One region of the Thalassospira sp. SN3W genome, then DNA from elsewhere that is predicted to be linked to it. Evidence: riboswitches for the same ligand, from Rfam matches in the RefSeq annotation. Region 1 holds a riboswitch; the other holds the start of a gene.
What was found. Region 1 has a riboswitch for glycine ahead of P8T57_RS11305 (L-serine ammonia-lyase). Riboswitches for the same ligand answer to the same signal wherever they lie in the genome.
Positions count from the first base shown of each region.

Region 2: another riboswitch for glycine. It lies ahead of gcvT (glycine cleavage system aminomethyltransferase GcvT); the one in region 1 lies ahead of P8T57_RS11305 (L-serine ammonia-lyase).

Region 1 covers NZ_CP121124.1:2,504,771-2,514,915, reverse strand. The annotation lists gene P8T57_RS11340 (ABC transporter ATP-binding protein/permease) at 1-113, opposite strand, end outside; gene P8T57_RS11335 (glutamate-5-semialdehyde dehydrogenase) at 420-1,706, shown strand; gene P8T57_RS11330 (nicotinate-nucleotide adenylyltransferase) at 1,703-2,311, shown strand; gene rsfS (ribosome silencing factor) at 2,366-2,755, shown strand; gene rlmH (23S rRNA (pseudouridine(1915)-N(3))-methyltransferase RlmH) at 2,838-3,296, shown strand; gene P8T57_RS11315 (hypothetical protein) at 3,399-4,055, shown strand; gene P8T57_RS11310 (dihydrofolate reductase family protein) at 4,062-4,595, opposite strand; gene P8T57_RS11305 (L-serine ammonia-lyase) at 4,748-6,163, opposite strand; glycine riboswitch at 6,234-6,361, opposite strand; glycine riboswitch at 6,365-6,464, opposite strand; gene gpmI (2,3-bisphosphoglycerate-independent phosphoglycerate mutase) at 6,739-8,331, shown strand; gene P8T57_RS11295 (peptidoglycan DD-metalloendopeptidase family protein) at 8,312-9,658, shown strand; gene P8T57_RS11290 (S41 family peptidase) at 9,697-10,145, shown strand, end outside.
Region 2 covers NZ_CP121124.1:1,408,576-1,418,720, forward strand. The annotation lists gene gcvPA (aminomethyl-transferring glycine dehydrogenase subunit GcvPA) at 1-634, opposite strand, end outside; gene gcvH (glycine cleavage system protein GcvH) at 638-1,009, opposite strand; gene gcvT (glycine cleavage system aminomethyltransferase GcvT) at 1,100-2,212, opposite strand; glycine riboswitch at 2,270-2,372, opposite strand; glycine riboswitch at 2,376-2,499, opposite strand; gene P8T57_RS06350 (hypothetical protein) at 2,736-3,290, opposite strand; gene ispH (4-hydroxy-3-methylbut-2-enyl diphosphate reductase) at 3,557-4,504, shown strand; gene P8T57_RS06360 (homoserine kinase) at 4,537-5,511, shown strand; gene rnhA (ribonuclease HI) at 5,518-5,961, shown strand; gene P8T57_RS06370 (EAL domain-containing protein) at 6,207-8,606, shown strand; gene P8T57_RS06375 (protein meaA) at 8,630-10,145, opposite strand, start outside.

The DNA of each region.
Region 1 (10,145 bases):
AGGGCGATAACCACACGAACCTTGAGCTCGAACTCGCCACGCGGCCAAAGATACGGCAGAAAAGTTTTAACAACACCAAATTCAGCGCGGGCTGTTGGCTGGCTATCACCCATATTTTTCAAGTTTTTATCCCCTGGTGGGTACCATGTGACATGTCCGACACAGCCCCGGCTTTCCGATTGACGTCCCGCTTTCCCAAAACAACAGATGGCCCGTAATCAATGATTTGGCAAGCAAGTCGGACAAGAAAGCATGTCTTGCCGTCTACGGAATAGTTCGCAAAACATTGATTTATCGTTCCTAGATGATTGCAGTTACGCGGTCAGAGGGATATTTTGTCAAATTGTCGATAAAATTGCGATAAGCCCGCCCCGGGAATTCCGGCCTGCGGGACATCTTCAAGGAACGGAACCAGGACCATGACGGCACTTGCCAGCATCGAAACCCAGGACATCGCAGCACTGATGCACGACATGGGCATCAATGCCCGTGAAGCTTCGCTGAAACTGGCGCAGGTCCCATCCGAACCAAAAACCAACGCCCTTAAAGCAGCCGCACGCAAATTGCGCGAAAATGCCGATATCATACTGGCCGCCAATGCACGCGACATGGAAGCAGGCCGTGCAAAGGGCCTGACGCCGGCACTACTGGATCGTCTTGCACTTGATCCCGCCCGTATCGAAGGCATGGCCGCCGGGGTCGAGGCAGTTGCCGACCTTCCCGATCCGGTTGGTCGCGAACTTGCCCGCTGGAGCCCAGAGCGCAACGGTCTTGATATCACGCGCGTGTCTGTGCCGCTTGGCGTGATCGGTATCATTTATGAAAGCCGCCCGAATGTGACGGCCGATGCCGGTGCCATGTGCGTCAAATCGGGCAATGCCGCCATCCTGCGCGGTGGTTCGGAAAGCTTCCATTCATCCCGCGCGATTTTTGACTGCATGCTTGCCGGTATTCTCGATGCCGGTTTGCCCGAACATGCGCTTCAGATGATCCCGGTGACGGATCGCGCCGCCGTTGGCGAGATGCTGAAACTGTCCGATTACATCGACGTCATCGTCCCGCGCGGCGGCAAGTCGCTGATATCGCGCATTACCGATGAAAGCCGGATTCCCCTGTTCAAGCATCTGGAAGGGCTTTGCCATACCTATGTCCATACCAGTGCGGATGTGACCAAAGTCGTCGATATCGTGGTGAATGCCAAGATGCGCCGGACCGGCATTTGCGGTGCGACCGAAACCATCCTGATTGATCAGGTGGTTGCCGATGATCTGTTGCCGAAAATTGCCGCGGCCCTTGCCGACAAGGGATGTGAAATGCGTGGCGATGCCAGCGCGCAAAAGGCAGACACCCGCATCCTGCCTGCCACGGACGATGATTGGATCACCGAATATCTTGATGCCATTGTGTCGATCAAGGTCATCAATGGCGTCGAAGAAGCGGTCAACCATATCAACACATATGGATCGCATCATACCGACGCCATTTTGGCCGAGGATACCGATGCGACCGCGACGTTCCTCAATGGTGTTGATTCCGGCATCGTGATCGTCAATGCATCGACACAGTTCGCCGATGGCGGCGAATTTGGCATGGGGGCCGAGATTGGCATTTCGACGGGCAAGCTGCATGCACGCGGCCCGGTCGGAGTCGAACAGCTGACCAGCTATAAATACATCGTGCGCGGCACCGGCCAGACCCGCCCATGAGTTTTTCGACGCCCAGAAGTCATAGTGCCCCGCCCCGCGTCGGATTGCTGGGCGGGTCGTTTAACCCGGCGCATGAAGGGCATCTGCATATATCGCTGGAAGCCTTGAAAACCCTGCAACTTGATGCAGTCTGGTGGCTGGTGTCGCCGCAAAACCCGCTCAAGCCCGCCCAGGGTATGGCCGACCTTGCCGACCGGTTCGATTCGGCGCTGATGATGGCAAAGCATCCCCGCATTGTTGTTTCTGCAATTGAATCCGAACTGGGAACCCGTTATACGGCCGACACTCTCGCAGCCTTGCAGCGTCGTTTTACCCGAACGCGGTTCGTATGGCTGATGGGGGCGGACAATCTGGCCCAGTTTCATAAATGGAAATGGTGGGACAGGTTGATTTTGCGCGCTCCCATTGCGGTTCTTGACCGCGAGGGGTATTCTAACAAGGCATTGTCCGGGACGGCAGCCAAGCGTATGGAACGCTGGCGCATCCCATCGGACAGGGCGGGTTTGCTGGCCGATCTCGATGTTCCGGCCTGGGTTTACCTGCCAATAAAGCGCCATCCGGCTTCTTCGACCGCAATCCGCGCCGAAGGCAGATGGCAGGTTTGACCGGCGGGAGTTCCCCGGATCCGAAACGGATCGGGCTCTCTTGCGTAAATTGAGGTGGCGACCATAGGTACCGCAAAAAAGACTCTGACCCCGGGCGAGCTTCTTGCCCTTATCCAGAGCACGCTAGAAGACGACAAGGCCGAAGACCTTGTCACCATTAATCTGATCGATAAAACCTCCCTTGCCGATCATATGATCATTGCAACCGGGTCATCCTCCAGACGGGTGGCGTCGATGGCAGAGCATATTGTCGAAAAGCTGAAAGAAGCAGGTCAGGGCCGTGCCCAGGCCGAAGGCAAGGAACAGGGCGACTGGGTTCTGGTTGATGCCGGCGATGTCATCGTCCATCTGTTCCGCCCGGAAGTTCGCGCTTTCTACAACATAGAACAGATGTGGGGCGTTGAAAATCCGGCGCTTAAACAGCAGGCGGCGCGACTGTATTAATACAGTCCGCCCCGGTTTGCCCTGACCACCGCGAGGATTGGCCATCGGTGGTCCCCTTGCGGGCCGGAGCCAGATCGGAAAGATGCAAATTACCCTTGCGGCAGTGGGCCGGATGAAGAACGGCCCCGAGAAAGATCTTTTTGACCATTACGCAGCCCGCCTGCGCTGGCCCTTTGCCGTGCGGGAAGTCGAAGAGAAGAAAAAGCTGCCCCCCAATCAGCTCAAAGACCGCGAGGCGGAGCTTTTACTGGGCGTCATCCCCGAAAATGCCTTTTTGATCGCACTTGACGAGCATGGCCGCGAATATGGCTCCATCGATTTTGCCGCAAAGCTTGAAGGCTGGATCGATCAATATGCCGGAAATATCGCCTTTGCCATTGGCGGGGCCGACGGGCATGGGGACGCCATCAAAACACGCGCCAATACGCTTTGGTCACTTGGCAAGGCGACATGGCCCCATATGCTGGTCCGCGCCCTGATTGCCGAACAGCTTTTCCGCGCCCACGCCATCCAGACCAACCATCCCTATCACCGGGAATAATCCTCAAAGTCACCAAAAGCATTGGTTCCCCCACTCTTGGATAAGTTGTTTCAAAATTTGTCCATGGGTATTTCTCTATCTGTTTGAGTAGGGGAATTAACGATGCAAAACAGATACTTAAAGATTGCCGCCGCTATCGGTTTGGCAATGCTGACCGGCGCGTGCGCAGCTTCGCGTAGCGTTGTCGAAATTCAGGAACCGGCCAAAATTGAGAACCCGGCGACTGGGCCGGCCGTTAAAATCGTTTCGGTCGAAGACAAACGCCAATTCGAGATTGATCCGTCAACACCGGATATCCCGTCGCTGTCGAATGACGAGATTGATGATGTCACCTTTACATCGCGTGCCTATGCCCGCAAACGCAACACCTATGGAATGGCACTGGGGGATGTTTTGCTACCCGAAGGCAAAACCGTTGCCGATGCTGTCAACAAGGCAATCTCCAACGGCTTCAAACAGGCCGGATACCGTGTTCTTGAACCGGGGGACGCCGAATATGACAGCGCCGACTCCGTCGATGCCGACCTGATCAAGTTCTGGTCATGGTTCGAACCCGGTTTCTGGCAGGTCACGGTGCATAACAAGTCCGAAGTGACGTTGAAGGGCAACGAACTGAACAAGGGCGAACCGGTTACTGTCACCGACAGCTATCAGGAAAAGATGCAGATGGTCCTCGACAGCGACTGGCAAAGCAGTGCTGTTAATGCCCTACGCGAACTTTCCTCAAAGATTACCGAAAAACTGGAAACGCTTAAGTAACCGGCTTTAACGCAAATCATACTGCATGCGCACGACACCGGACTTGTAGTGCTCCGATGCCACCAGTTTCAGTGTCGTGCCCACAGCATCCCTGCCAAACAGCCGGATGCCATCACCGAGAATTTCGGGGATGATGAACATTTCAAGCTGATCGACAAGGCCGCCAAACAGGAATTGGGTCACAACACTGGCCCCACCGACGATCCAGATATCGCCGGTATCGGACCTGTCATCGCGAAGCTGGCTTGCCAGTTCCACAAGACTACCGCCATAGGCCTCTGTATTGGCCGGGCGGTTATCGGGCAAATCGCGCGATGTCAGGACAATCGTGCGGCGATCTTCATAGGGCCAGTCGCCAAATTCCATCACCTGATCAAAGGTTTTTCGCCCGATGATCAGTGTTCCCACGGTGCCCAGAAAGCCCTCGAAATCGAACTCGACCGGATCGAATTGATCAAGCCAGTCAACCGCGCCATTGGCGCGCGCGATATAGCCATCCAGACTGACCGCGATATAGATGCGGAACAGTTTCTTTTTCATGCTTTGCCCAACCTGTTCGGGGTCTTTGCCCCGTTTTTGATTTCTCAATGATATCAGATTGCAGGCGCAAGGTGGCAAGAATCAGGCCGGATGAAAAACACCCCCGAAACGGCGGCTTCGAGGGTGTTTGGTCGGTATTTCAAACTGTCAGCTCAACATTCGACCACGTTGACATTGACTGCCAGCCCGCCCTGACTGGTTTCCTTGTATTTGCTTTGCATATCAATGCCGGTCTGGCGCATGGTTTCGATCACCTTGTCGAGTGACACGGTATGCTGACCATCGCCGCGCATCGCCAGACGGGCAGCATTGATCGCCTTGACCGCCCCCATGGTGTTGCGTTCGATGCAGGGTACCTGCACCAGACCGCCAATCGGATCACAGGTCAGGCCAAGGTTGTGTTCCATGCCAATTTCGGCGGCGTTTTCAACCTGTTCGGGCGTACCGCCCATGACGGCACAAAGCGCGCCTGCCGCCATTGAGCAGGCCACACCGACCTCGCCCTGACAACCGACTTCGGCGGCAGAAATCGACGCACGCTTTTTATAGATCGAACCAATGGCCGCCGCCGTTAACAGGAATTCGCGTATTTTCCCCTGTGTCACATTGGCCCCGAACCGTTCGTAATAGCGCAGCACGGCGGGAATAACACCCGCCGCCCCGTTGGTCGGGGCGGTCACGACGCGCGAACCGGCAGCATTTTCTTCGTTAACCGCAAGGGCATAAAGATTGACCCAGTCGATCACGGTCAACGGGTCCTTAAGCCCCGCTTCTGGCCGTTCCGTCAGCTCAAGGTAAAGTTTGCGCGCACGCCGTTTGACATTCAGCCCGCCGGGCAGGATGCCATCGGTTTTGCAGCCACGCTCAATACAATCCATCATCGCGCGATGCACGCGGTCGACAAATTCCTCGGTCTCGTCAGGTTCACGCCAGCTTTTTTCGTTTTCGGCCATGACTTCGGCAATCGACAGCTTTTCCTTTTTACAGATCGCCATCAGTTCATCGGCCGAGGAAAAGGGATAAGGCAGCGTGATATTATCGCCGGAATATTCCGCCCCGCGATCATCGCCCGAGACGATAAACCCACCCCCAACCGAAAAATATTCCTGTTTGTGCAAAACAACACCGTCACGGTCAAAGGCGGTGATCCGCATGCCATTGGGATGTTCGGGCAGGCTTTCGGTCATATGGAAAACAAGGTTGGTATCCCGGTTGAAAGCAACCGGATGCGCGCCGTAAAGCTGTAATGCGTGATCTTTATCAATCGCATCCATTGTCGGTGCGATCCGGTCGGGATCAACCGAACGCGGTCGTTCCCCCGAAAGCCCCATGATCACCGCGGTATCGGTGGCGTGCCCCTTGCCGGTCAGGGCAAGCGATCCGTAAAGATCAACAATTACCGAGCCGATTTTTTCCAAAAGATTCCGGGCTTCGAGTTCCAGACAGAACCGATAGCCCGCGCGCATCGGGCCGACCGTATGCGAACTCGATGGGCCTATGCCGATGGTATAAAGATCGACAACGGAAAGATTAACGTCTTGCGGACGCTGCTTATTTTCTTCGGTCAAATGGGCCTCCCACGGCTCTTTGTCATGCGGATCAATGCCACATGACGTTATAGAACCGGTGTCTTGCCCCCTCTGTCCCTTGACCTGAGATTGTGCGCCCTGTTGCCAAAAACAAAGAAGTCTTTGACGCCATGGCTTCATCCTTCGGTGGAAATATGGTGCCGGGCGTTGGCCCCGTACCGCTTTCTCTCTCCAGAGCCTCAATCCGCAACGGTCCATCTGCCTGAGAGTTTTCGGGGCTATTGCTCCTTCGGCGCCGATCTGATCGCGGGATCAAAGCGGGCTCTCCCATCGCGGTTATTCGAGGTATCACCGTAACGCCCGAGATTACAGGCAGGTGATGATCCTTGTCAAAAAGCGACTTTGCAAGCACACAAAAAATACCCGGTCGGAAGGCTGTTCAATACCGGCATTCATGATAGATTGCGCGTTGAAAATGCTATGATTGGCAGCGTCTGATGGCGGACCCACCGCGCCCGGCGTCTTTGTACGGATGGCAAAATTACCGGAAAATAACCATCTTTACCGGTAATTCAGCCTTTTACCTTATTTCGTGTACTTTAGTTCGTGGGATTATGATTGTGACTGTATCAAATACCGTAAAGCGCCCGCGTCCGGTGGTGCTGTGCATTCTGGATGGCTGGGGTTATCGCGAGGAAAGCAAGGACAATGCGGTTGCATTGGCCAATACCCCTGTTTGGGACGCGCTTTATGCCAACAATCCGACCGGCTTTCTGAAAGCCTGCGGTCTTGATGTCGGCCTGCCCGAAGGACAGATGGGCAATTCCGAAGTCGGCCATATGAATCTTGGTGCCGGCCGGGTTGTGATGCAGGAACTGCCAAAAATTGACGAGGCTGTCAAAACCGGTTCGATCGCAGATACCGATACGGTCAAAAAGGTTATCGCCAAGCTGAAAGAAAGCGGGGGTGTCTGTCATATCGCGGGGCTTCTGTCCGAAGGCGGGGTGCATTCCCATCAGGCCCATATGGCTGCCCTTGCCAAAATCATCGCATCGGCCGGTGTGCCGGTAAAAATCCATGCCTATCTGGATGGCCGCGATACCGCCCCCAAAAGTGCCGCCAAATTCCTTGAAAAATTCCGCGCACAGATTGGTGATGCCAATGTTGAAATCGTGACCGTTACCGGGCGCTATTACGCGATGGACCGCGACAATCGCTGGGAACGCGTCAGCCAGGCCTATTTCACGATGGTAAAGGGCAAGAATTACGCCGATGGCCGCACCGCTGAAAGTGCCGAAGGCGCAATCAGGGCAGCCTATGATGCCGACACCACGGATGAATTCGTTCTGCCGACCGTGATTGGCGATTATGCCGGCATGAAAGACGGCGACGGGATTTTGATGACCAATTTCCGGGCCGACCGCGCGCGTGAAATTCTGGCCGCGATCTGCGCACCGGACTTTGACGGGTTTAACCGTGGCACCCCGATCAGATTTGCCGTGCAGGCCGGTATGGTTGAATATTCATCCGACCATGCAAAATATATGGATGCGATCTATCCGCCGCAGGTGTTGCCAAATATCTTTGGTGAAGTCGTTTCCAGGGCTGGCATGAAGCAGTTGCGCATCGCGGAAACCGAAAAATATCCGCATGTGTCCTTCTTCTTTAACGGCGGCGAAGAACAGGTTTTCGAGGGCGAAGACCGTATTCTGGTGCCATCGCCCAAGGTCGCGACCTATGATTTGCAGCCGGAAATGTCGGCCCCGGAAGTGACCGAAAAGCTGGTGGCGGCGATCAGGGCTGAAACCTATGACGCGATCATTCTGAACTTTGCCAACCCCGACATGGTCGGCCATAGCGGCATTTTGTCCGCCGCGATGAAGGCCGCCGAAGCCGTCGATACCTGCCTTGGGCAGGTTGTTGATGCGGTTAAATCGGTGGGCGGCGTGATGTTCGTTACCGCCGATCACGGGAACTGTGAGATGATGGTGGATCCGGAAACCGGCGAGCCGCACACCGCGCATACGCTTAATCTGGTGCCGACCATTCTGGTGAATGGACCCGAAGGCGCGACACTGGAAAATGGTCGCCTGGCCGACGTGGCACCGACTTTGTTGCAGCTTCTCGGGCTACCGCAACCGGCGGAAATGACCGGCAAACCGTTGATCAAGGGTTTGAAAGGGAATGATGCGCTTCTTGCGAACTGATCTGCGTTCCAAGACCGCCCTGCCTGCGCTGGCTGTGATTGCAGCCATGATCGCGGGCGGGGCAGCGCCGTCTTTTGCCCAGTCGCTACGCAAGGTCGACAGTCAGCTTGATAAACTTGAAAGCCAGCTGTCAGAGCAGCAAAAGCAGGAAGAATTCCTGGCGCGTAAATCGCGCGAACTCTGGACCGAGGAACAGGCGCTTCAATCCGAAGCCATTTCGGTCGCCAGACGCGCCCAGCGCCTTGAAACAACCCTGACCGATCTTGAAGATCAGCTTGCCGAACTTGAAGTGCGCGAAAAGCGGGCCGCCACCAGCCTTGAAGACAAAGCCGGGCAATATGCCCGCATCCTGATGGCATTGCAGCGTTTGTCGACCACCCCGCCCGAAGCTGTGATCGCCCTTCCTACCAGCCCGCAGGATACATTGCGGTCAGCCATCCTGTTAAAGGCCGCCCTGCCCGGTGTTGAACAGCATGCGCGCGATTTGCGCGCCGAGCTTGAAGAAATTGGCACCCTTCGCGAAGACATCCGCACGCGCCGCAGCGAAATGGCAGCCGCCACCAAAGAATTACAGGCAGAGCGCCAGTCACTGGCCGCCCTGCTTAACGAAAAGCGCAAACTGCGTTCGGAAACCGAGGCCGAGGCCAAAATGGCATCGCGCGCCGTCAATGAACTGGCGACCGAGGCAAAATCATTGGGCGATCTTCTGGAAAGCCTGAAAAAGCGGGCGGAAGGCGTTCCCGAACCCCGCATGAAACCGGAACGCCAGATCGCCAAGCGCACGGAACCCGAACCGGCCCCGGCCCCATCGACAATTGCCAGAAACGAGCCGCCCGCCACCCCTGCGGAAAAAACAGCCCCTGCCAGCAAGGCACCATCGGCAAATGATGAAGAGCTTTCTGTCGGCAGTTCGATCACGCTGGCACACGGACAATTGCGTATGCCCGCAAGCGGCAAGGTCGTTACATTGTTTGGTGAACGGTCCCGCGGACCGGACGGACTGGCGGTTACACATTCCAAAGGGATCGAGATCGACACACGCCCAAACGCGCAGGTCGTATCGCCCTTTGACGGCAAAGTTGTATTCGCCGGGCCCTTCCGTGGCTATGGCCGCCTCTTGATTATCGAACACGGCGAAGGATACCATAGCCTTATCGCTGGTTTTGATCGGCTCGACAGTGTGGTAGGACAATATCTGTTGGCGGGTGAACCTGTTGGAATAATGGGTGAATTATCGCCTAAACTCTATCTGGAGATGCGCCATGACGGTGAAGCGATCAATCCGCTTCCCTGGCTGGCCTCGAAAAACGGCAAGGTAAGTGGATGAAAACCTCTCGATTGGCAGTATTCGCACTCGCTACCGGCATGACTTTGGGCCTTGCTTCGCCCGCGCTGGCGCAATCTTCACCAACAACATCAGCCGAAACCTATCGGCTGCTGAACCTGTTTGGCGATGTGTTTGAACAGGTGAAATCGAAATATGTCGAAGAAGTAGATGACAAGCAGCTGATCGAAGCGGCCATCAACGGCATGCTGACATCGCTTGATCCGCATTCCTCCTATCTGAATATGGATAATTTCGAGGAAATGCAGGTCGATACCCGCGGCGAGTTCGGCGGGCTTGGTATCGAAGTCACGATGGAAGAAGGCTTTGTCAAAGTCATTTCCCCGATTTATGACACGCCCGCCGAAAAGGCCGGTTTGCAACCTGGTGACTTCATCACCCATATCGACGGCAAACCGATCCGTGGTCTTGGCCTGAACGAAGCGGTTGAAATGATGCGCGGCAAGGTCAATACGGACATTATCCTGAC
Region 2 (10,145 bases), 1.1 Mb from region 1:
ACTGGACAACCACACACGCCGTCTGATCATCAATCAGATCGTCAAGCTCATCCGCGGTTGCCTGCTTTTCCGGGTGCCCGTCACGACCGGCAACTTCGGTATCGCTATACTGGCAATAGGTTTCCGTGACTTCACGGTAATGCGGATGCAACCCACCCGACAGAACCGCTTTCTTGCGGCGCGTGGCCCGGCACGCCATCAGAACGGCCTCCGCGCACGACGTTGCCCCGTCCCACATCGATGCGTTGGCCACATCCATGCCGGTGATCGATGCCACCTGGGTCTGGAATTCGAACAGATACTGCAACGTACCCTGCGCGATTTCCGGCTGATACGGGGTATAGGCCGTCAGAAACTCACCGCGCTGGATGATGTAATCGACCGTGGCCGGAACATGGTGGCGATACGCCCCCGCGCCCAGGAAACTTGGCACGCTGGCCGTGCCGATGTTTTTGGCGGCCAGTTTCGCCATGTCGCGTTCGACCTGCAATTCACCAAGATGATATGGCAGATCGACCGGCTCGGACAGCAGCGCGCCGTCGGGCACGTCGCTATATAACTCGTCAACGGACCCGGCCCCGATGGTTTCAAGCATCGAGGCGCGATCCGCACTGGTTAGCGGAAGATAACGCATATCTTAAAGGCCTTCGACAAAGTCTTTATACGCAGCTTCGTCCATCAGCTCATCAAGCTGGGACTCATCGGAAAGTTCCATGCGGAAGAACCAGCCATCGCTTTCCGGGGCTTCGTTCACCAGTGCCGGATTGTCATCAAGCTCTTCGTTGGCTTCGACAACGACACCATCAAGCGGCGCATAAACGTCGCTGGCGGCCTTGACCGATTCGACAACCGCCGCATCGCCATCCTTGGTCAGCTTTTTGCCAACTTCCGGCAGCTCGACATAAACGATATCGCCAAGCGACTGCTGGGCGTAATCGGTAATGCCAACGGTCGCGACACCGTCTTCATATTCAACCCATTCATGTTCCTGCGAGAATTTTTTAGCCATGGTAATTCGTCCCTGTAAGATCAGTTGTCTCTAAAATCTCGGTATCTTTTGCGGGCCGCAAACGCTGCCCGAACTCTTTTTTTCTGATGATCAGCCGCGATAGTAACGATGTGCCGCAAACGGCAGCTCGACGATTTCCGCCGGGCGTGCCTTGCCGCGCACCATCAGATCGACTTTGGTACCCGGGGCGGCAAATTCAATTGCGACATATCCCATCGCAATCGGGCCATCCACGGTCGGGCCGAAACCACCGCTGGTGATTTCGCCAATTTCTTCACCGTCACTGTTCAGGACAGCCGTATGTTCACGCGCCGGTGCCTTGCCTTCGGGTTTGATCCCGACACGTTTGCGATCCGCGCCATTGGCAAGCTGATCAAGGATGACATCCGCCCCCTTGAACCCGCCTTCTTCGCGACGACGCTTGTTGATGATCCAGTTAAGGTCGCCTTCGACCGGGGTGGTCGTGGTATCGATATCGTTGCCATACAGGCAAAGACCAGCTTCAAGACGCAGCGAATCACGCGCGCCAAGGCCAATCGCCTCGACCTCTTCCTCGGCCAGAAGCTTGCGCGCCAGCTCTTCGGCGCGCTCGTTCGGCACGGAAATCTCATACCCGTCTTCGCCGGTATAGCCCGACCGGGTGACAAAGCACGCGATACCGGCAATATCGATCTCGGCAAAGCTCATGAATTTCATATCGGCAACCGAGGGTGCAAACCGCGCCAGCACGCGGGCGGCATCCGGGCCCTGCAAGGCCATCAATGCGCGGTCATCAATCTCGATCAGCTCCACACCGTTATCCAGATTGGCCCGCATATGGACAATGTCATCATCCTTGCACGCGGCATTGATCACCAGAAACAGGCTGTCGCCCGCATTGGTGATCATCAGATCATCCAAAATCGTGCCATCGTCATTGGTGAATGCGGAATAACGGGTGCGGCCGGGTTTCAGGATCGCGATGTCACCGGGCACCAGCTTTTCAAGCTCGGCCACGCGATGTTCACCGGTCAGGCGGACCTGCCCCATATGCGAAACGTCAAACAGACCGGCCTTCGCACGGGTATGCAGATGTTCGCCCTTCACCCCCAGCGGATATTGCACCGGCATGTCGTATCCGGCAAACGGCACCATCTTGGCACCCAGTTCCACATGCAAATCATAAAGGGCAGTTTTCAGCAGTTCGGTTTGATGATCGGCCATCAAGGTCTCCAGACAGTCGTTGCGAAACATAGCCGACCAGTGGCCAACCACGTCCCCCTCTGTCTTGGAGCCTGAAAGAATCACAGCCGGTTTGAATACCGGTCTGCTTACATCTTCGGCGAGGCGCACATCCATGTTCGATGCCGCCTGCTTTCCAGAGTCCCATCTCCCCGCGGTCCGTTTGCCTGAGAGTTTCCGGGGTGGTTGCTCCTTCGGCGTCCGCGCAATCCCTATCGATGTAATCACGCACATCGATCAAGACCGTGGCACTCTCCCACGGGGATCATTTGGGTATGCCTCCTTATACGGATTTGAATCCGACCAGACCAGCCCCAAAAATCATATCCTCTCCACCCCATCCATTGGTATGAGGATTAAAAGCCCTTTTTTAGCCCCTCCGGCAAATGCCCATTATTTTGTATGAGGATTACCGAAAACGAACTTTTGTTCAAAAACGAAAACCCCGCCACGCGAGGCGGGCGGGATTTGATTATTCACCAAAAATGAATAATAGGCGGGATTATTAATTTTTTCCGAAGCGCCGATTGTAATCAAGCTGATCGGCACTCAGCTGGAAACCAAGGTAAATTTCATAGTCCGGACCGGCCCAGACATCATCCAGCGGCACGTTCAAAGTCACCTGCTCGTCGCGATAGCGCGCCAGGTTCAAATTGCTCGGAAACGCCATCTGAACATCAAACAGATTCTTCTGGATAAACTCGCCAGACGGGTCCTTAAGTGCTACGAAATACTGGAGTTTTGCGTTGCGCCCCTGTGCGGCCGGGCCCAGTTCGGCATTGATCACCGGGCTGATCACGACGTTCAGCACCTTGTCATCAAGGTCATAGCCGCAATCACCCAGATAACCGCCAAATTCGGCTTCAAGGATCACATCGGTCAGGTCTTTGCCCTGACCGCTGAACTGCACCAGTCGGGCGGTATCATTGGGCAGGAAGGCCCGCGGACATGCCGGAACCGGCTGCTCTTCGAACGGGTTGCTGCTGCACGCCGCCAGAAAACCGGCAAACGACACCAAACCCAATGCACAAACACGCCGCAGTCCGTTCGCAATCGTCATCCAAGCCTCTATAGAACTGGTCAAATTCGCGGTCATCCCCCACCATGGGCACAACCGCGCGCAGTCTATTCGCTCCGATATGGCGACACAACCCGCTTCCGTTTCAAATCGCGGTATGCGGCGTAAATACATGGCCGGACATAGCTGAACATGCATCTTTACACGGTGTCTGTCATTGCGTGCACGGTGCTGGCAGGTTATGTAACGAAGACATTTGAATAATCGCGCGGCTGGTGTCGCGCATCATGAACATTCGGACCCGTATCATGTCTGACAAAGCCGACCTTCGGATCATTCTTGCCAACCCGCGCGGTTTCTGTGCCGGGGTGGATCGTGCGATCGAGATCGTCGAAAAGGCGCTGGTGAAGTATGGCGCGCCGGTCTATGTCCGCCACGAAATCGTCCACAACAAATTCGTGGTCGACCGCCTGCGCGATATGGGCGCTGTTTTTGTCGATGAACTCGATAGCGTCCCGGATGGCGTGCCAGTAATCTTTTCCGCGCACGGTGTGCCGAAATCGGTCCCCGAAGCCGCCGAAAGCCGCCAGCTTGAATATCTTGATGCGACCTGCCCGCTGGTGTCCAAGGTCCATCGTGGGGCTGAACGCCACCATGCAGATGGCAAACATATCCTTCTGATCGGCCATGCCGGTCATCCCGAAGTCATCGGCACCATGGGGCAGTTGCCACCGGGCAGCATGACCCTGATCGAGACCGAAGAAGACGCCGAAAACCTTCAGGTCGAAAACCCCGAAAACCTTGCGTTTGTGACCCAGACCACCCTGTCGCTGGACGATACGGCCAAGATCATCTCGATCCTGCAACGCCGCTTCCCGGCGATCGAGGTCCCGAAGAAAGAAGACATCTGCTATGCGACCACCAACCGCCAGCACGCGGTCAAGCTGATCGCAACCGACGCCGATGCCATTCTGGTTCTGGGCGCGCCAAACTCGTCAAACTCGAACCGACTGGTCGAAGTAGCCAAACGCGAAGGATGTGACCGTTCGGTTCTGGTCGAACGCGCCAAGGATATCGACTGGTCCAAGCTTGACGGCATTTCGACGCTTGGCATTACCGCGGGCGCATCCGCCCCGGAAATTCTGGTCGAGGAAGTCATCGATGCCTGCCGCGAACGTTATAACGTCACGGTCGAAACCCTGACTTTGACCAATGAAAACGTCACCTTCAAGCTGCCCCGCCAGCTTGCCAGCTAACCCCGCCCTGATGCAGGAAATCCGGATATCCCATGGCCGTCTATACCGACGTTTCTGACGAAGATATCGCCCGTTTTGTTGCCGAATACGATATCGGCAATGTGATTTCGTTCAAGGGAATCGCCGAGGGTGTCGAAAATACCAACTTCCTGCTTCAGACCGATCAGGCATCCTTCATCCTGACCCTGTATGAAAAGCGTGTGAACCCCGATGATCTGCCGTTTTATCTGGGCCTGATGGATCATCTGTCGGCCAAGGGGCTGAATTGCCCGACACCGATCCACGGCAAGGACGGGGTTGCGTTACGCCGTTTGTGCGGACGTCCGGCCGCCATCACATCCTTCCTGAACGGCATGTCGCCACGCCGGATCATGCCCCATCACTGCACCGGGCTTGGTGCAGCACTGGCGCAACTGCACACCGCCGGTCAGGATTTCGACATGTATCTTGGCAATGCGCTAAGCGTTACGGGCTGGCGCCCGCTGTTTGAAAGCTGCCGTGCTGATGCCAACGGCGTTCAGCCCGGCCTTGAAAAACTGATCGAGGATGAGCTGGCCTTTCTTGAAGCCAACTGGCCCCATCAGTTGCCCGCGGGCGTGATCCATGCCGACCTGTTCCCCGATAATGTGTTTTTCTTCCCGGGCAAGGATGACGTATCGGGCCTGATCGATTTCTATTTCGCGTGCAATGACCTTCTGGCCTATGACATTGCGATCTGCATGAATGCCTGGTGTTTCGAACCTGATAACAGCTTCAACGTCACCAAGGCGCGCAACCTGCTGTCAAGCTATGGCAAGGTGCGCGCCTTGTCCGATGACGAACTGGCCGCCCTTCCGATCCTTGCGCGCGGGGCGTCGTTGCGGTTCCTGCTGACCCGTCTTTATGACTGGATCAATACGCCCAAGGATGCGCTGGTCACACCGAAAAACCCATGCGAATACATCAACAAACTGCGCTTTCATCAGCGGATCGACAGTGCCAGCGCCTATGGCCTGGGCGAGGAATAGAATTACATGACCGGAACGGACAATAAACGCGTCGAGATTTATACCGACGGCGCGTGCAGCGGCAACCCCGGCCCCGGTGGCTGGGGCGCGATCCTGCGATTTAATGGCGTGGAAAAGGAAATGTCGGGCGGCGATCCCGAAACCACCAACAACCGCATGGAAATGATGGCCGCCATCAGTGCGCTTGAAGCGTTGAAACGCCCCTGTGTGGTCGATATCTACACCGACAGCAGCTATGTCCGTGACGGAATTACCAAATGGATTTTCGGCTGGCAGAAACGCGGCTGGAAAACGGCGGATAAAAAGCCCGTCAAAAATGTCGAGCTTTGGCAAAGGCTTCTGGATGCCCTGAAACCTCACAAGGTTGAATGGCACTGGGTCAAAGGACACGCCGGACACCCGGAAAACGAACGATGCGATGAACTCGCCCGTCAGGCCGTGCCGAAATAAACCCGCCCTAAATAAGAAATCCGAAATAAACTGGCATACAAGTGCTTGAAGCTGCTGCACTTCGATCCAAAATAGATGGATCGGATTGCTTTTTGTGAACGCTATATGAAAAAAATGAAATCAAACTTGCTTTTGGGCTGACTTCCAGATTGAGTAACGTCAGTGTCAGGGATGTTGGACCCCGTCCTAAGGTCGGGTATGGTTGCCATTAACTAGTCGATAGTGGGTGCCGAGGAGAAATACGCTTGTCGCGCGGATCGTACGGCTTTTTACAACGGAAGTCGCTTAGCAGCCGATTGCTTTTTATCGCGCTGCCGCTGGTTTCCCTGTTCTCCCTCGCGCTGTTCGTTGTCTTCGGATACGTCAGTTACACGGTTCTGCGTGACGACCTGACTGAAAAAATCGAACAGACCGCCGATATCAATGCCCGCGTTCTGGCGACACCGTTCTGGTATCTGGATGTCGACAATATCGAATCCGCCCTGAATGCCATGAGCCGGGATCGCGATATTGTCGCCGTGCTGGCACTAGGTGCTGACGGCACCGAATTTGCCCATACCGGCGTGTCACAATCCGAACTGAACGACACCCTGCGTCTGTCGCGGCGCGTGTTCTTTGAACGCAATAATGTGCGTCATGACGTCGGCGAACTTGTGATTTACTTCACAGAAGCCCGCGTTCAGGATTTGCTGTTCCGCCGGATGGTGATCGACATGATCCTGTTCGGCCTGCTGATTGCGGTTGTCGCCGCCAGCCTTCTGATCGCCAACAAACGGTCGATCAAGGAACCGCTGAACCGGCTTTTGCATTCCATCCGCATGACCAAGCATGGCCGCCTGCGCCGTCCGGTGGAATGGAACAGTTCGGATGAACTGGGTCTTCTGATCCGCGAATATAATGAAATGGTGACCCTGCAAGGGCAGGCACAGGAAGAAGCCCAGCGCAAACAGGCTCTTCTCGAAGCAACCCTTCACAATATCGGCCAAGGCATATGCCTGTTCGATCAGGACCTGAACCTGATGGTCTGGAACGAACGCTATATCGAATTGCTGAACCTGCCGCGCGATCTGGTCAAGGAAGGCACACCGCTTTCCGATATTCTGCGTTACAACGCCGAACGCGGCGAATATGGCGATGTCAGCATTCAGGCCCTGATTTCCGACCGGGTGGCGATTGCGCGCCGTCGCGAACCGTACCGCATGGAACGCACCCGCCCGAATGGCCGGGTCGTTCAGGTGGACCACAACCCGATGCCCGGCGGCGGTTACGTTGCGACCTATACCGACATTACCGAACGCAAACAGACCGAAGCCCGCATGCGCCATCTCGCCGTGCATGACGTCCTGACCAGCCTGCCGAACCGCACCCTGTTCCTTGACCGTCTGCGTCAGGCATTGCTATCCGCCCGCCGGTTCCAGCGCGGGGTCACGGTGCTGTTTGTCGATCTGGACCGGTTCAAGGACATCAACGATCACTTTGGCCATGATGTCGGCGATCTGATGATCCAGGAAATGGGGCAGCGCCTGTCACGGATCATCCGTGATTCCGATACCGCCGCCCGCCTTGGCGGCGATGAATTTGCCATCATCCAGACCGATGTGCAGAATATCGAAGACACCATCGCCCTTGCCCAACGCATCATCGATGAACTATGCCAACCGTTCGATTGCCGCGGCATCCGCCTGCATTCGACCGCCAGTGTCGGCATCACCCTGTTCCCCGAAGACGGCGAAAATCCCGAACAGCTGGTCAAAAACGCCGATATGGCGATGTATGCCGCCAAGGCCGAAGGGCGCAACAATTACCGGTTCTTCCTGCCGTCGATGCACGAGAGGGTCAAGGAACGCAAAACCATCGAAGAAGATCTGCGCAACGCGCTCGAATATGATCAGCTTGAACTTTACTATCAGCCGAAAATCGACTGCCGCACCGAGCGGGTTGTCGGCGCGGAGGCACTGGTGCGCTGGCACCACCCGGATCGTGGTCTGATCCTGCCGGGCGAATTCATTTCCGTGGCCGAGGAATGCGGCCTGATCAACCGGCTGGGCGCATGGGTTATGAACAAGGCCTGCCAACAGACGCAAATCTGGCGGGAAACCACATTGCCGGGCCTTCGGATCGCGGTGAACCTTTCACCGGCACAGTTCCAGGATGCCGAACTGGTCAGTTCTGTTACCAAAATCATGGATCAGACCCGCCTGCCCGATGGCACGCTGGAACTGGAAATCACCGAATCGATCCTGATGAATAACCCGGAAAAGGCCGTTTCCACCTTGAACGAGCTTAAGGCCCTTGGCGTGCGGATCGCGATTGACGATTTCGGCACCGGTTATTCATCGCTGAACTATCTGAAACGTTTCCCGGTATCCTCGATCAAGATCGACCGGTCGTTTGTCAACGACATCCATGTCGATATGGATGACAAGGCAATTGTCGATGCGGTGATCGGCCTGGGCCACAGCCTTAATCTTGAAGTCGTCGCCGAAGGTGTCGAAGAAGTCGAACAGCACGAATATCTGCGCGACAAGGGATGCGACTTCATTCAGGGCTTCCTGTTTGCCAAACCATTGCCCGCCGCAACCTTTGAAAGCTGGGTTCTTGAACGCCACAGCAGCGAACCGGCACGGGTTGCCGTCAAGAGCTGAGCAAATCCGCAAAACCGCCGCAATCAATAAATCGCCGTTCCGGCCCCTTCCGGCTTGCCTTCGATGTTACGCGGTGCCGGATGTTCGGTTGATTTGCGATCCACCAGATCGACAATTTCGGAAATCACCCGGACCAGCTGGTAATCCTTTGGCGTATAAACCGCCGATACCCCCATCTGGCGCAGGACAAGCATATCCGCATCCGGGATGATGCCGCCAACAACGACCGGGATATGCCCCGCCCCGTGGGCACGCAACCCATTCACGACTTCGCGCACCAGCGGCACATGCGACCCTGACAGGATCGAAAGCCCGATCACATGCGCGCCTTCGTCGATAGCATTGCGCACCAGTTCATCGGGCGTCCAGCGAATGCCGTCATAAAGCACGTCGATCCCGGCATCGCCCGCCTTGACCGCGATCTGTTCCGCCCCGTTGGAATGGCCGTCCAGCCCCGGCTTGCCGACCAGCATTTTCATGCGTTCGCCAAGTTTTTCGGAAACCTCGTCCACGCGACTGCGCAGTTTCTTGATGTCTTCTTCGTCACCGGTCACGATCATCGATGTGATGCCGGTCGGTGCACGGTATTCGCCAAACACCTGACGCAGCGTTTCCGACCATTCCCCGGTCGTGACCCCGGCATGGGCACACGCAATCGAACTTTCCATGATGTTGCGATCTTCGCGGGCGGCGGCTTCAAGATCGGCAAGGCTTCTGGCAACCGCGGCCGGGTCGCGACCGGCCCGCCATTCTTTCAGCTTTTCAATCTGTTCCTGTTCGGCCATGTCATCGACCGTCAGGATCGATTTTTCCCCCGATGTCAGGGGTGATGCTTCGGTTTCGGTATAGGCATTCACACCGATCACCTTGGTCAGCCCGGTTTCGATATCGGCCAGACGGCGCGCATTGGATCGCACCAGTTCCTGTTTCATGTAACCAAGATCGACTGCGGCAATCGCCCCGCCCATGGCATCGATTTTCGCCAGTTCTTCGCGTGCACCGTCCTTAAGCAATCCGACCTTGCGTTCAATCGCCGGATTGCCGTCAAACAGGTCGTCATATTCCAGAAGGTCGGTTTCATAGGCCATGATCTGTTGCAGGCGCAGCGACCATTGCTGATCCCACGGGCGCGGCAGGCCAAGGGCCTCGTTCCACGCCGGAAGCTGCACGGCACGCGCGCGCGCATTCTTTGACAGCACCACCGACAGCATTTCGATCAGGATGCGATACACATTGTTTTCGGGTTGCTGTTCGGTCAGGCCAAGCGAATTGACCTGCACGCCATAGCGGAACCGGCGATATTTTTCATCGGAAATGCCATAACGATCCCGCGTGATTTCATCCCACAATTCGCAAAATGCCCGCATCTTGCAAATCTCGGTCACAAACCGGATACCGGCATTCACGAAAAATGAAATGCGCCCGACAACCTTGGCAAAATCTTCTTCGGGCACCTGACCGGATGCCTTGACCGCATCAAGCACGGCAATCGCAGTCGCCAGCGCATAGGCCAGTTCCTGCTCGGCAGTCGCCCCTGCT